4 regions of the Pantoea sp. X-Soil-YNGN-775 genome follow, and region 1 is predicted to be linked to each of the others. Evidence: predicted binding sites of a transcription regulator. Region 1 holds the regulator's gene; each other region holds the start of a gene.
What was found. The regulator PurR, encoded in region 1, represses purine synthesis genes. The targets are predictions, from matches to a motif close to CANGCAAACGTTTGCNTG.
Positions count from the first base shown of each region.

Region 1 (3,126 bases):
GAGCGCCGCAAGCGTCGCCCGTTGAAAACGTCGGCGAAGAAAACACGCGTCAGCCCGGTCCAGAAGCTCAAACTCAAAAAACAGAAAAAAAGCGAACTCAGCGCCAGCCATCTTTCCGCAAAGAAAAGCAAAACTCCGCTCAAAACCGCCAGTAAAAAACGTTACGGCCATCAGCGTGCGCTCAAAACCGCAGACGCCAGCAGCAGTGACATCGGCACCATTAAAATGAGCAAGTCACATCGTCAGCGCTACCAGAAAGCGCGTGAGACGGCGATGACCAAGCTGATGGGCCAGCTGGGCAAACCCTATCAGTGGGGCGGCACCTCACCGCACACCGGTTTCGACTGCAGCGGCCTGGTCTGGTACGCCTATAAAGATCTGGTCAAGTTTAAGATCCCGCGTACCGCCAATGAGATGTACCACCTGCGCGACGCCGCGCCGGTAAAACGCGAGTCGCTGGAGAAAGGCGATTTAGTCTTCTTCCGGATTAATGGTCGCGGCACCGCCGATCACGTTGGGGTTTATCTCGGCAACGGCAAATTTATTCAGTCACCTCGCACCGGCAAAGATATTCAGATCAGTGCGCTGGGTGAAGATTACTGGCAGCGCCACTACATCGGCGCGCGGCGGGTAATGACCCCGAAAACCATTCGTTAAGCGGCTTCGCTACGCGAAAATCAAACAGAGAAAAGCCGGGCGATGCCCGGCTTTTTCATTAGTGCAGCACCGCTGTAAAGCTAAAGGCGACGATCATCAGCAGACAGCCGACGGTAGTCATCAGGGCCAGTTTCAAATCTGTACTCATTTAGCGCTCCTTAGTCACACATTTTGTAGGGATAAGCCATTTTCCCATAGGGGCTGGTAAAAATCTCGTTTTATCCGTTCAGCCTTGTTAGAATCCTGCCTTTGTTGCGCAACGCGCGCAATCCCGGTTCCGTTTGCTCTCCTTTTCAGGCGCTCATTACCCGCCAGACGCCTGTTTACCGGTCAGAAAAGCTGCATAATTGCGGGGAGAACCCTGAGCAGACGCAAACGTTTAACATTATGCTTATCATTGCGTTAGATAAGCCCTGGAGTCCGATTTTAATGGCAACAATTAAAGATGTGGCAAAACGCGCCGGCGTCTCAACGACCACCGTTTCGCACGTCATCAACAAAACGCGTTTTGTCGCTGAAGAGACGCGCAACGCGGTCTGGCAGGCGATTCAGGAACTGCACTATTCGCCGAGCGCGGTGGCGCGCAGCCTGAAGGTGAATCACACCAAAACGCTGGGCCTGCTGGCAACCTCCAGCGAAGCGCCCTACTTTGCTGAAATTATTGAAGCGGTGGAGAATCACTGCTTTGATAAAGGCTACACCCTGATTCTGGGCAATGCGCACAACGACCTGCAAAAGCAGCGTGCCTATCTCAGCATGATGGCGCAGAAGCGCGTCGATGGACTGCTGGTGATGTGCTCTGAGTATCCGGACGATCTGTTAAAGATGCTGGAAGAGAATCGCAATATCCCGATGGTGGTGATGGACTGGGGTGAATCACGCGCTGACTTCACCGACACGGTGCTGGATAATGCCTTTCAGGGCGGCTACCTGGCCGGACGTTATCTGATTGAGCGCGGTCACCGTGATATTGGCGCGATTCCCGGCCAGATGGAACGCAACACCGGCGGCGGACGTCACGCGGGTTTCCTCAAGGCGCTGGAAGAAGCAGGCATTCAGCCGCGTGCCGAATGGATCGTGCAGGGCGACTTCGAGCCGGAGTCGGGCTATCAGGCGATGCAGCAGATCCTGTCGCAGAAACAGCGTCCGACTGCGGTGTTCTGCGGGGGCGATATCATGGCGATGGGCGCGATTTGCGCCGCCGATGAGATGGGATTGCGGGTGCCGCAGGACATTTCGGTGATCGGTTATGACAATGTGCGCAACGCGCGCTACTTTGCGCCTGCGCTGACCACGGTGCATCAGCCAAAAGCGCAACTGGGTGAGAAAGCGCTGGAGATGTTGCTGGATCGCATCACCAGTAAACGTGAGATTTCTCAGACCATCGAAGTACACCCAACGCTGATTGAACGCCGTTCGGTGGCTGACGGTCCGTTCCGCGACTACCGCCGTTAATCTTCGCTTAACCACTCCTGATTAAGCGTTTGCGCATCACCCAGATAGCTGAGTAACCAGCCCGTTGCCGGTGATGCGCGATCTTCCGCCCAGCTTACGCAACAGGGACTGTCCGGAAACGCGACCGGCAACGTTAATTCTACCAGCGCTCCGCTGTCCAGTAATGGCCGCGCCAGATGCCCAGGCACCATCGCCACGCACAATCCCGCCAGCACGCAATCCAGTCCGGTCTGCCATTCCGGCACCACCAGCCGACGCTGATTGTCGAGCGTCCACGTCATCCGGCGCGGCAGCGCGCGCGAGGTATCTTCCAGCACCAGCGACGGCCAGCTGCGCAGGGTGTCGTCGTCAATCTGGCTCACCCCGGTCAGCGGATGGTGGTGCGCCACCACACAACGCCAGTTGAGCGTCCCCATGTCGCGAAAGGCAAAGCGTCCGCCGACCGGTATCGCCTGAGTGGCACCGATGGCCACTTCAACCCGATCATCGGCCAGCGCATCCCAGACGCCGTTAAACACTTCATAACTGATGTGCAACTCCATGTCGGGGAAATGGCGGTAAAAATCCTTGACTAACTGCCGGGTGCGCTGCGGCTTGACGATGCAGTCGACCGCAATACTCAGCTGTCCACGCCAGCCGTTAGCCAGCTGCTGACACTGGCGGCGGGTGGCGAGCATTTTTTTGATAACGCTGCGCCCTTCCCGGACAAAATGCTCGCCGGCGGGGGTTAATACCACCTCGCGATGCTGGCGCTCAAACAGCGGTACCGCCAGCCACGTTTCCAGCTGACGCACGGTGTAGCTGATAGCTGACGGCACCCGATGCAGCTCCTGCGCCGCGGCGCTGAAGCTGCCACCGCGCGCCACCGCATCCACCACCTCTAAAGCATATTCTGACCACATAATCTGCCTTCAAATTTTTTAACAGCAACCGGCAAATATTAGCGTTTCACAGCGGCAAACGCACCTTTTACACTCTGCCGCGTTCAACCTGCAAAATGAGAATCAGATGTCA
Region 1 is NZ_AP035945.1:1,799,846-1,802,971, reverse strand. It holds gene AC6I8I_RS08465 (C40 family peptidase) at 1-657, shown strand, start outside; gene cydH (cytochrome bd-I oxidase subunit CydH) at 716-805, opposite strand; gene purR (HTH-type transcriptional repressor PurR) at 1,087-2,112, shown strand; gene punR (DNA-binding transcriptional activator PunR) at 2,109-3,014, opposite strand; gene punC (purine nucleoside transporter PunC) at 3,121-3,126, shown strand, end outside.

Region 2 (3,126 bases), 1.6 Mb from region 1:
ACTCCCATGGTGTGACGGGCGGTGTGTACAAGGCCCGGGAACGTATTCACCGTGGCATTCTGATCCACGATTACTAGCGATTCCGACTTCACGGAGTCGAGTTGCAGACTCCGATCCGGACTACGACGCACTTTGTGAGGTCCGCTTGCTCTCGCGAGGTCGCTTCTCTTTGTATGCGCCATTGTAGCACGTGTGTAGCCCTACTCGTAAGGGCCATGATGACTTGACGTCATCCCCACCTTCCTCCGGTTTATCACCGGCAGTCTCCTTTGAGTTCCCGACCGAATCGCTGGCAACAAAGGATAAGGGTTGCGCTCGTTGCGGGACTTAACCCAACATTTCACAACACGAGCTGACGACAGCCATGCAGCACCTGTCTCAGCGTTCCCGAAGGCACCAATCCATCTCTGGAAAGTTCGCTGGATGTCAAGAGTAGGTAAGGTTCTTCGCGTTGCATCGAATTAAACCACATGCTCCACCGCTTGTGCGGGCCCCCGTCAATTCATTTGAGTTTTAACCTTGCGGCCGTACTCCCCAGGCGGTCGACTTAACGCGTTAGCTCCGGAAGCCACTCCTCAAGGGAACAACCTCCAAGTCGACATCGTTTACGGCGTGGACTACCAGGGTATCTAATCCTGTTTGCTCCCCACGCTTTCGCACCTGAGCGTCAGTCTTCGTCCAGGGGGCCGCCTTCGCCACCGGTATTCCTCCAGATCTCTACGCATTTCACCGCTACACCTGGAATTCTACCCCCCTCTACGAGACTCAAGCCTGCCAGTTTCAAATGCAGTTCCCAGGTTAAGCCCGGGGATTTCACATCTGACTTAACAGACCGCCTGCGTGCGCTTTACGCCCAGTAATTCCGATTAACGCTTGCACCCTCCGTATTACCGCGGCTGCTGGCACGGAGTTAGCCGGTGCTTCTTCTGCGGGTAACGTCAATCGACGCGGTTATTAACCACATCGCCTTCCTCCCCGCTGAAAGTACTTTACAACCCGAAGGCCTTCTTCATACACGCGGCATGGCTGCATCAGGCTTGCGCCCATTGTGCAATATTCCCCACTGCTGCCTCCCGTAGGAGTCTGGACCGTGTCTCAGTTCCAGTGTGGCTGGTCATCCTCTCAGACCAGCTAGGGATCGTCGCCTAGGTGGGCCATTACCCCGCCTACTAGCTAATCCCATCTGGGTTCATCCGATAGTGAGAGGCCCGAAGGTCCCCCTCTTTGGTCTTGCGACGTTATGCGGTATTAGCCACCGTTTCCAGTGGTTATCCCCCTCTATCGGGCAGATCCCCAGACATTACTCACCCGTCCGCCACTCGTCACCCAAGGAGCAAGCTCCTCTGTGCTACCGTCCGACTTGCATGTGTTAGGCCTGCCGCCAGCGTTCAATCTGAGCCATGATCAAACTCTTCAATTTAAGTTTGATTTGCTTAAACAAGTTAAGCGGTGCTCATCTGTAAAACGTCATAATGAATTTCATTATGTGTTCACTCGTGAGACTTGATATTTTTTACGTCCGGAGACGCTGATATCAATCCTGCGAGTGCCCACACAGATTGTCTGATAAATTGTTAAAGAGCAGTGCGAGCAGCGGGTTAACCGTCTGTCGCGAGGTGGCGTATATTACGCTTTCCTCCTTCAGAGTCAACTTCTTTTTCAGAAGCTTTTCTCCGGCGGCGCAGTCTCCTGTGCCTTTCAACCCGGCGGCGTTAAGCCGTTGTTCCGTGTCGATGGAGGCGCATTATAGGGAGTTGTTCGGCAGGCGCAACCTGTAAATTGCATAAAAACAACCGTTCGCTGCATTCCACAGCAAAAGCCCCTGTTATACGCAGTTACGCACAAACTTATCCACATTCATCGGGCACAGCGAATTTAGGCGAGCATCACGCAAACGTTTTCGCTACAATGCCCGGCGACGTAACGGATGCCCCTTTTCGGGGCGTTACCTGAAGTTTTCGATCTTTTCTTCTTATATAAGCAAAGGAAGGATCGTTAAGCTTGATGTAACGCTCTTATATACGCGAAACAAAGCCAAGGGATAAAACCACCATGCAACAACGTCGTCCTGTACGCCGCGCTCTGCTCAGTGTGTCTGACAAAGCCGGTATCCTCGAATTTGCTCAGGCGCTCGCTGACCGCGGTGTCGAGCTGCTCTCCACAGGTGGCACGGCTCGCCTGCTGGCGGATGCGGGCCTGCCTGTCACTGAAGTCTCTGACTACACCGGCTTCCCGGAAATGATGGATGGACGCGTCAAAACCCTGCACCCGAAAGTGCACGGCGGCATTCTGGGCCGTCGCGGCCAGGATGATGCCATCATGGCGCAGCACGACATCAGCCCAATCGATATGGTGGTGGTAAACCTGTATCCCTTTGCCCAGACGGTGGCACGTGAGGGATGTTCGCTGGAAGATGCCGTTGAGAACATTGATATCGGCGGCCCGACTATGGTGCGCTCCGCTGCGAAGAACCATAAAGATGTGGCGATCGTAGTGAAGAGCAGCGACTATCCGGCTATCGTGGCTGAGATGGACGCGAATCAGAACGCCCTGACCCTTGAAACCCGCTTCGACCTCGCCATTAAAGCCTTCGAGCACACCGCCGCTTACGACAGCATGATCGCTAACTATTTTGGATCGCGGGTGCCGGCCTATCATGGCGAACGCGGCCAGCCAGCCGGTCGCTTCCCGCGCACCCTTAACCTGAACTTCATTAAGAAGCAGGATATGCGCTATGGCGAAAACAGCCATCAGGATGCGGCCTTCTATATAGAAGAGAATGTGGCGGAAGCGTCCGTCGCTACCGCACAGCAGGTTCAGGGCAAAGCCCTTTCTTATAACAATATTGCCGATACCGATGCGGCGCTGGAATGCGTAAAAGAGTTCAGCGAGCCGGCCTGTGTCATCGTTAAACATGCTAACCCGTGCGGCGTCGCGGTCGGTGATTCTCTGCTGACGGCCTATGAGCGTGCCTGGCAGACCGATCCGACTTCCGCATTCGGCGGCATCATCGCCTTTAACCGCGAGCTGGATGAAGCAACCGCGCAGGCCATTATCAGCCGTCAGTTTGTTGAAGTGATCATTGCGCCTGCAGTTTCCGAAGCGGCGCTGAAAATTACCGCGACC
Region 2 is NZ_AP035945.1:246,613-249,738, reverse strand. It holds rRNA gene AC6I8I_RS01125 (16S ribosomal RNA) at 1-1,420, opposite strand, end outside; gene purH (bifunctional phosphoribosylaminoimidazolecarboxamide formyltransferase/IMP cyclohydrolase) at 2,053-3,126, shown strand, end outside.
Region 2: the regulator PurR is predicted to act here: its motif matches at 1,888-1,905, upstream of purH (bifunctional phosphoribosylaminoimidazolecarboxamide formyltransferase/IMP cyclohydrolase).

Region 3 (3,126 bases), 1.2 Mb from region 1:
GCCCATCTGCTGGTGTACGATCTCTTTCAGGCGGCCTTTATAGGCCACGCGGCCTTCGATGCCTTCCGGCACCAGTTTGTCGGCGGCGTTATCAGTCTGGAAGTAACGATCAGATGAGCCTTTCGACATCGCGCCCAGTGAACCCATGCCGCGATAAGATTTGAACGAACGGCCCTGATAGAGTTCGATTTCGCCCGGCGATTCTTCGGTTCCGGCCAGCATAGAACCAACCATCACGCAGGATGCACCCGCAGCAATTGCTTTAGCGATGTCGCCAGAGAAGCGGATACCGCCATCGGCGATGACCGGAATACCGGTGCCTTCCAGTGCAGCTACCGCATCAGAAACGGCGGTAATCTGCGGCACGCCGACGCCGGTGACGATACGGGTAGTACAGATGGAGCCCGGGCCGATACCGACTTTCACGGCGCTGACGCCCGCGTCTACCAGCGCCAGTGCGCCAGCACCGGTCGCCACGTTGCCGCCAACGATTTCAAGGTCAGGATATTTGGCGCGGGTTTCACGAATACGTGACAGCACGCCTTCGGAATGGCCGTGCGAGGAGTCAATCAGCAGCACGTCAACACCAGCCGCAACCAGCGCATCGATACGCTCTTCGTTACCGGCACCGGCACCCACGGCGGCACCGACACGCAGACGGCCCTGCGCATCTTTACAGGCGTTAGGTTTACGTTCGGCTTTCTGGAAATCTTTTACGGTGATCATGCCCAGCAGATGGAAGCTGTCATCCACCACCAGTGCTTTTTCAACGCGCTTTTCGTGCATTTTGTGCAGCACTACGTCGCGCGCTTCACCCTCTTTCACCGTCACCAGACGATCTTTCGGGGTCATCACCGCAGATACCGGCTGGGAGAGGTCAGTAACAAAGCGAACGTCACGACCGGTAATGATGCCGACCAGTTCGTTGTCGCGGTTTACTACCGGGTAACCGGCAAAACCGTTACGCTCGGTTAGCGCTTTCACGTCGGCCAGCGGTGTAGTTGGCAGCACGGTTTGTGGCTCAGTCACCACGCCGCTTTCATGTTTCTTCACCTTGCGCACTTCGTCCGCCTGGCGTTCAATTGACATGTTTTTGTGAATGAAGCCAAGACCACCTTCCTGCGCCAGCGCAATCGCCAGACCCGCTTCGGTCACGGTGTCCATTGCAGCGGAGAGCATCGGAATATTTAAACGGATGTTTTTGGTCAGCTGAGTGCTGAGATCGGCCGTATTCGGCAGGACGGTGGAGTGTGCAGGAACGAGCAAAACGTCGTCGAAAGTGAGTGCTTCTTTAGCGATTCTTAACATGGCAATACTCCACCTCGGGTGAATGAGAATAGATAAAATATTGCCGCGGCATTATACAGGCCGTAACCGATTGCCTCCAGCATTATTTCAGAAAAACGCTTGATCCGCGCTATCAGCCCTGTAGTATCGATGAATTAACCTACTGATTTGGAATTTGATCTTCGTCACATGTCGCTGCCACCCGTCGCCAATATTTTTACCGTCAGCCGTCTTAACACCACAGTGCGTCAGCTGCTGGAAAAAGAGATGGGCCTGGTCTGGCTGAGCGCCGAGATCTCCAACTTCACCCAACCCGCTTCCGGTCACTGGTACTTCACCCTGAAGGATGACGGTGCCCAGGTGCGCTGCGCCATGTTCCGCAACAGCAACCGTCGCGTCACCTTTCGTCCGCAGCATGGTCAGCAGGTGCTGGTTCGCGCCAACATCACGCTGTATGAGCCGCGCGGCGACTATCAGCTGATTATCGAAAGTATGCATCCGGCCGGTGAAGGACTGCTGCAGCAGCAGTTTGAACTGCTGAAAGCGCGGCTGGCGACCGAAGGCCTGTTCGAACCGCAGCATAAGCAACCGCTACCCGATCCGGCGCGCCAGGTGGGGGTGATCACCTCATCAACCGGCGCGGCGCTGCACGATGTGCTGCGGGTGCTGCATCGCCGCGATCCCTCCTTGCCGGTAGTGATCTATCCCACGCCGGTTCAGGGCGTTGATGCGCCTGCCGCAATCGTCCGGGCGATTGAGATCGCTAACCTGCGCAATGAGTGCGACGTATTGATTGTCGGCCGTGGCGGCGGCTCACTGGAAGATTTGTGGAGCTTTAACGACGAACGGGTCGCGCGGGCGATTTTTGCCAGCCGTATTCCGATAGTCAGCGCCGTCGGCCATGAAACTGACGTCACGATTGCCGATTTTGTGGCAGATTTGCGCGCGCCTACGCCCTCGGCCGCCGCCGAGATCGTCAGCCGTAATCAGCTTGAGCTGCTGCGTCAGCTGCAGTCGCAGCAACAGCGGCTGGAGATGGCGATGGACTACTATCTGGCGCGCCAGCAGCGGCTCTACAGCCGGCTGGAGCACCGTCTGCAACAGCAGCATCCTCAGTTACGACTCGCCCGCCAGCAGACCGCCCTGTTCCGCCTGCAGCAGCGACTGACTGACGCGATGGAAACCGGCTTGCGCCACGCCAGCCGGCAGCAGGATCGCCTGACGCACCGGCTGACGGCACAGCAGCCGCAGCAGCGTCTGTTTGAAGCGCAGAAGCAGCTGCAAAGCTGGCACTATCGTCTGCAGCAGAGTATGCAGAAACAGCTAAGTGCCAATAAGCAGCAGTTCGGCCAGCGGGTGGCGCAGCTGGAAGGCGTCAGTCCGTTAGCGACCCTGGCGCGCGGCTTCAGCGTCACCACCGATACCGCAGGTCAGGTAGTGAAAAAAACCCAGCAGCTGCAGAATGGCGATCTGCTGCGCACCCGTCTGGATGATGGCTGGGTTGAGAGCCAGGTGACCCAGCTGTTGCCGGAGAAAAAGCGTCGCCGCAAAGCCGCTTCCTGATCGCCCTGCTGGTTTCAGACCGGCAGCTCACCGGGTATGGTGTTGCCGGTTAAGGCATCGACGAGGTGTATCTTTACTGACCGGTCTATACTTTTTGGCACATCCCTGTTGCCAAGGAGTTTCATATGGCCTTTAGCGTTATTCCTCCCTATATCCTCCGCAAAATTATCGCGCACGGCTCCGGCCACCAGCAGGAACAGGCGCGACGCACCCTGACTCATGTACAGCATCTGATGGCTGAACACTGGCAAAAGCCGACCGTGGCGAAAACGGCAG
Region 3 is NZ_AP035945.1:3,044,689-3,047,814, forward strand. It holds gene guaB (IMP dehydrogenase) at 1-1,308, opposite strand, end outside; gene xseA (exodeoxyribonuclease VII large subunit) at 1,477-2,850, shown strand; gene AC6I8I_RS14165 (M4 family metallopeptidase) at 2,976-3,126, shown strand, end outside.
Region 3: the regulator PurR is predicted to act here: its motif matches at 1,368-1,385, upstream of guaB (IMP dehydrogenase).

Region 4 (3,126 bases), 1.2 Mb from region 1:
CAGATCCGGCGAGTACGCCTCGATCTCGTTGATCAATTGCCGATCGAAGGCGTCGCGGTCAGCGAAGTCGCTGGCGGCCAGCGCTTTGGCGGGAATGCCCGCCTCCTGCGCCCGGGTCAGGCCATAGGCCGCAGCGCGGTTGCTGATAACGGCAGCGACGCTGCCGTTAATCCGCCCGCTGGCGCAGGCGTCAAGGATGGACTGAAGGTTAGTTCCGTTGCCGGAAATCAGTACAACCAGCTTTTTCATCCGTTGATGACCACACGCTCTTCCGCATCGGAGGCCTTGATCACGCCCAGCTTCCACGCTTTTTCGCCGGCAGCCTGCATCAGCGCGACGGCTTTGTCCGCCTCGTCCGGGCTCAGGGCGATGATCATCCCGACGCCGCAGTTAAAGGTGCGGTACATCTCAAAGCGGCTGACGTTGCCCGCCTGCTGCATCCAGCTGAACACCGCAGGCCACTGCCAGCTCTTCTCGTCAATCACCGCCTGGGTGTTGTCGGGCAGCACGCGCGGAATGTTTTCCCAGAAGCCGCCGCCGGTCAGGTGCGCAATCGCATGCACATCGACCTGCTCAATCAGGCTGAGGATATTTTTCACGTAGATGCGGGTCGGTTCCAGCAGGTGGTCAGCCAGCGGTTTGCCTTCCAGCTGTTCAACCAGCGGGTCGGTATTGCTGACTTCCAGAATCTTACGAACCAGCGAGTAGCCGTTAGAGTGAGGACCGCTGGAGCCGAGCGCGATCAGCACGTCACCGTCCTGCACTTTACTGCCGTCGATGATTTCTGATTTCTCAACCACGCCGACACAGAAACCGGCCACGTCGTAATCTTCACCGTGGTACATGCCCGGCATTTCAGCGGTTTCGCCGCCGACCAGAGCACAACCCGACTGCAGACAGCCTTCGGCAATGCCGGTGATCACCGCAGAAGCGGTATCAACGTCCAGTTTGCCGGTGGCGTAATAGTCGAGGAAGAACAGCGGCTCTGCGCCCTGAACTACCAGGTCGTTGACGCACATCGCGACCAGGTCAATGCCAATCGCATCGTGGCGCTTAAGGTCCATCGCCAGACGCAGCTTGGTGCCGACGCCATCGGTGCCGGAGACCAGCACCGGTTCACGGTATTTTTGCGGCAGCGCGCAAAGCGCACCGAAGCCGCCCAGTCCACCCATTACTTCCGGGCGACGCGTCTTTTTCACTACGCCTTTAATACGGTCAACCAGGGCGTTACCAGCATCAATATCAACACCGGCGTCTTTGTAACTGAGAGAGGTCTTGTCGGTCACTGCGAGGTCCCCACGCGAGTTGCGGTTGGTGGTTTAAATAAAGCGCGGCAATTCTACCAGCGCAGGCAAACGTTTGCGAGTCCGGGATTGCGCACCAGACGATTTTCATCAATCCTTATTTTGTCCCGGTAAATGCCGCCGCCTTGCGCAAGGATAAGTGGCGCGAAGGCAAAAAGGCGGTATAATCCCGCGATTTTTTTTAGCTCAACTCATTCCGGGAGAACACCAATGAAGATCGTGGAAGTCAGACACCCGCTGGTCAAACATAAACTGGGCTTGATGCGTGAGCATGATATCAGTACCAAGCGTTTCCGCGAGCTGGCATCAGAAGTAGGCAGCCTGCTGACCTACGAAGCCACCGCCGACCTGGAAACCGAAAAAGTGACTATTGAGGGCTGGAACGGCCCGGTGCAGATCGATCAAATCAAAGGTAAAAAAATTACGGTGGTCCCGATTCTGCGTGCCGGTCTTGGCATGATGGAAGGCGTGCTGGAGCATGTTCCCAGCGCACGCATCAGCGTGGTGGGCGTTTACCGTGATGAAGAAACCCTGGAACCTGTTCCGTATTTCCAGAAGCTGGTCTCGAACATTGAAGAGCGCCTGGCGCTGGTGGTAGACCCGATGCTGGCGACCGGTGGCTCGATGATCGCCACTATCGACCTGCTGAAAAAAGCCGGTTGCAGCAGCATTAAAGTGCTGGTGCTGGTGGCCGCACCTGAAGGGATTGCCGCTCTGGAAAAAGCGCATCCTGACGTCGAGCTTTACACCGCCTCGGTCGATCAGGGACTGAACGACAAAGGTTACATCATTCCTGGGCTCGGTGACGCCGGGGATAAGATTTTCGGAACCAAATAAATCGCACAGCCGGCCGCAGAGTCGGCTTTTTTTTGGCAAAAAAAGCATCATCCCCAATCGGATAACACCCGCCGTCTGGCGTCAGCGTCACGCATGCTGCGTGACGCTGCGTCGGCGCGGGTGTCAGCCAACGGGGAAAACGAACGCAAGGGGATAAATGATGACTCGTCGCGCCATTGGCGTCAGTGAACGACCGCCGTTACTGCAAACCATTCCACTCAGTCTGCAACATCTGTTCGCCATGTTTGGTGCCACGGTGCTGGTGCCGATTCTGTTCCACATCAACCCGGCTACCGTACTGTTATTCAACGGCGTCGGCACACTGATTTATCTGTTTATCTGTAAGGGCAAAATTCCCGCCTATCTCGGCTCAAGCTTTGCTTTTATCTCGCCGGTGCTGCTGCTGTTGCCACTGGGCTACGAGGTGGCACTGGGCGGATTTATTCTGTGCGGCGTGCTGTTCTGTATCGTGGCGTTGATTGTGAAACGGGCCGGTACCGGCTGGCTGGATGTGATGTTTCCACCGGCGGCGATGGGCGCGATAGTCGCGGTAATCGGTCTGGAGCTGGCTGGCGTGGCGGCGAATATGGCCGGTCTGCTGCCGGCTGAGGGCAGTTCGCCCGACAGCACCACGGTAATTATCTCGCTGGTGACGCTGGCGGTGACGGTGTTTGGTTCAGTGCTGTTTCGCGGCTTCCTGGCGATTATCCCGATTCTGATCGGCGTGCTGGTCGGCTATACGCTCTCGTGGTTTATGGGCATCGTCGACTGGCGTGGGGTAGAAAACGCGCCGTGGTTCGCGCTGCCCACTTTCTATACGCCACGCTTCGAGTGGGTCGCGATGCTGACCATTCTGCCGGCGGCGCTGGTGGTGATTGCCGAACACATCGGCCATCTGGTAGTGACGGCTAATATCGTCAAGAAAGATCTGATCCGCGACCCGGGTCTGCACCGCTCGATGTTCGCCAATGGCTTATCAACGGTG
Region 4 is NZ_AP035945.1:3,020,358-3,023,483, reverse strand. It holds gene purN (phosphoribosylglycinamide formyltransferase) at 1-249, opposite strand, end outside; gene purM (phosphoribosylformylglycinamidine cyclo-ligase) at 246-1,286, opposite strand; gene upp (uracil phosphoribosyltransferase) at 1,515-2,141, shown strand; gene uraA (uracil permease) at 2,302-3,126, shown strand, end outside.
Region 4: the regulator PurR is predicted to act here: its motif matches at 1,349-1,366, upstream of purM (phosphoribosylformylglycinamidine cyclo-ligase).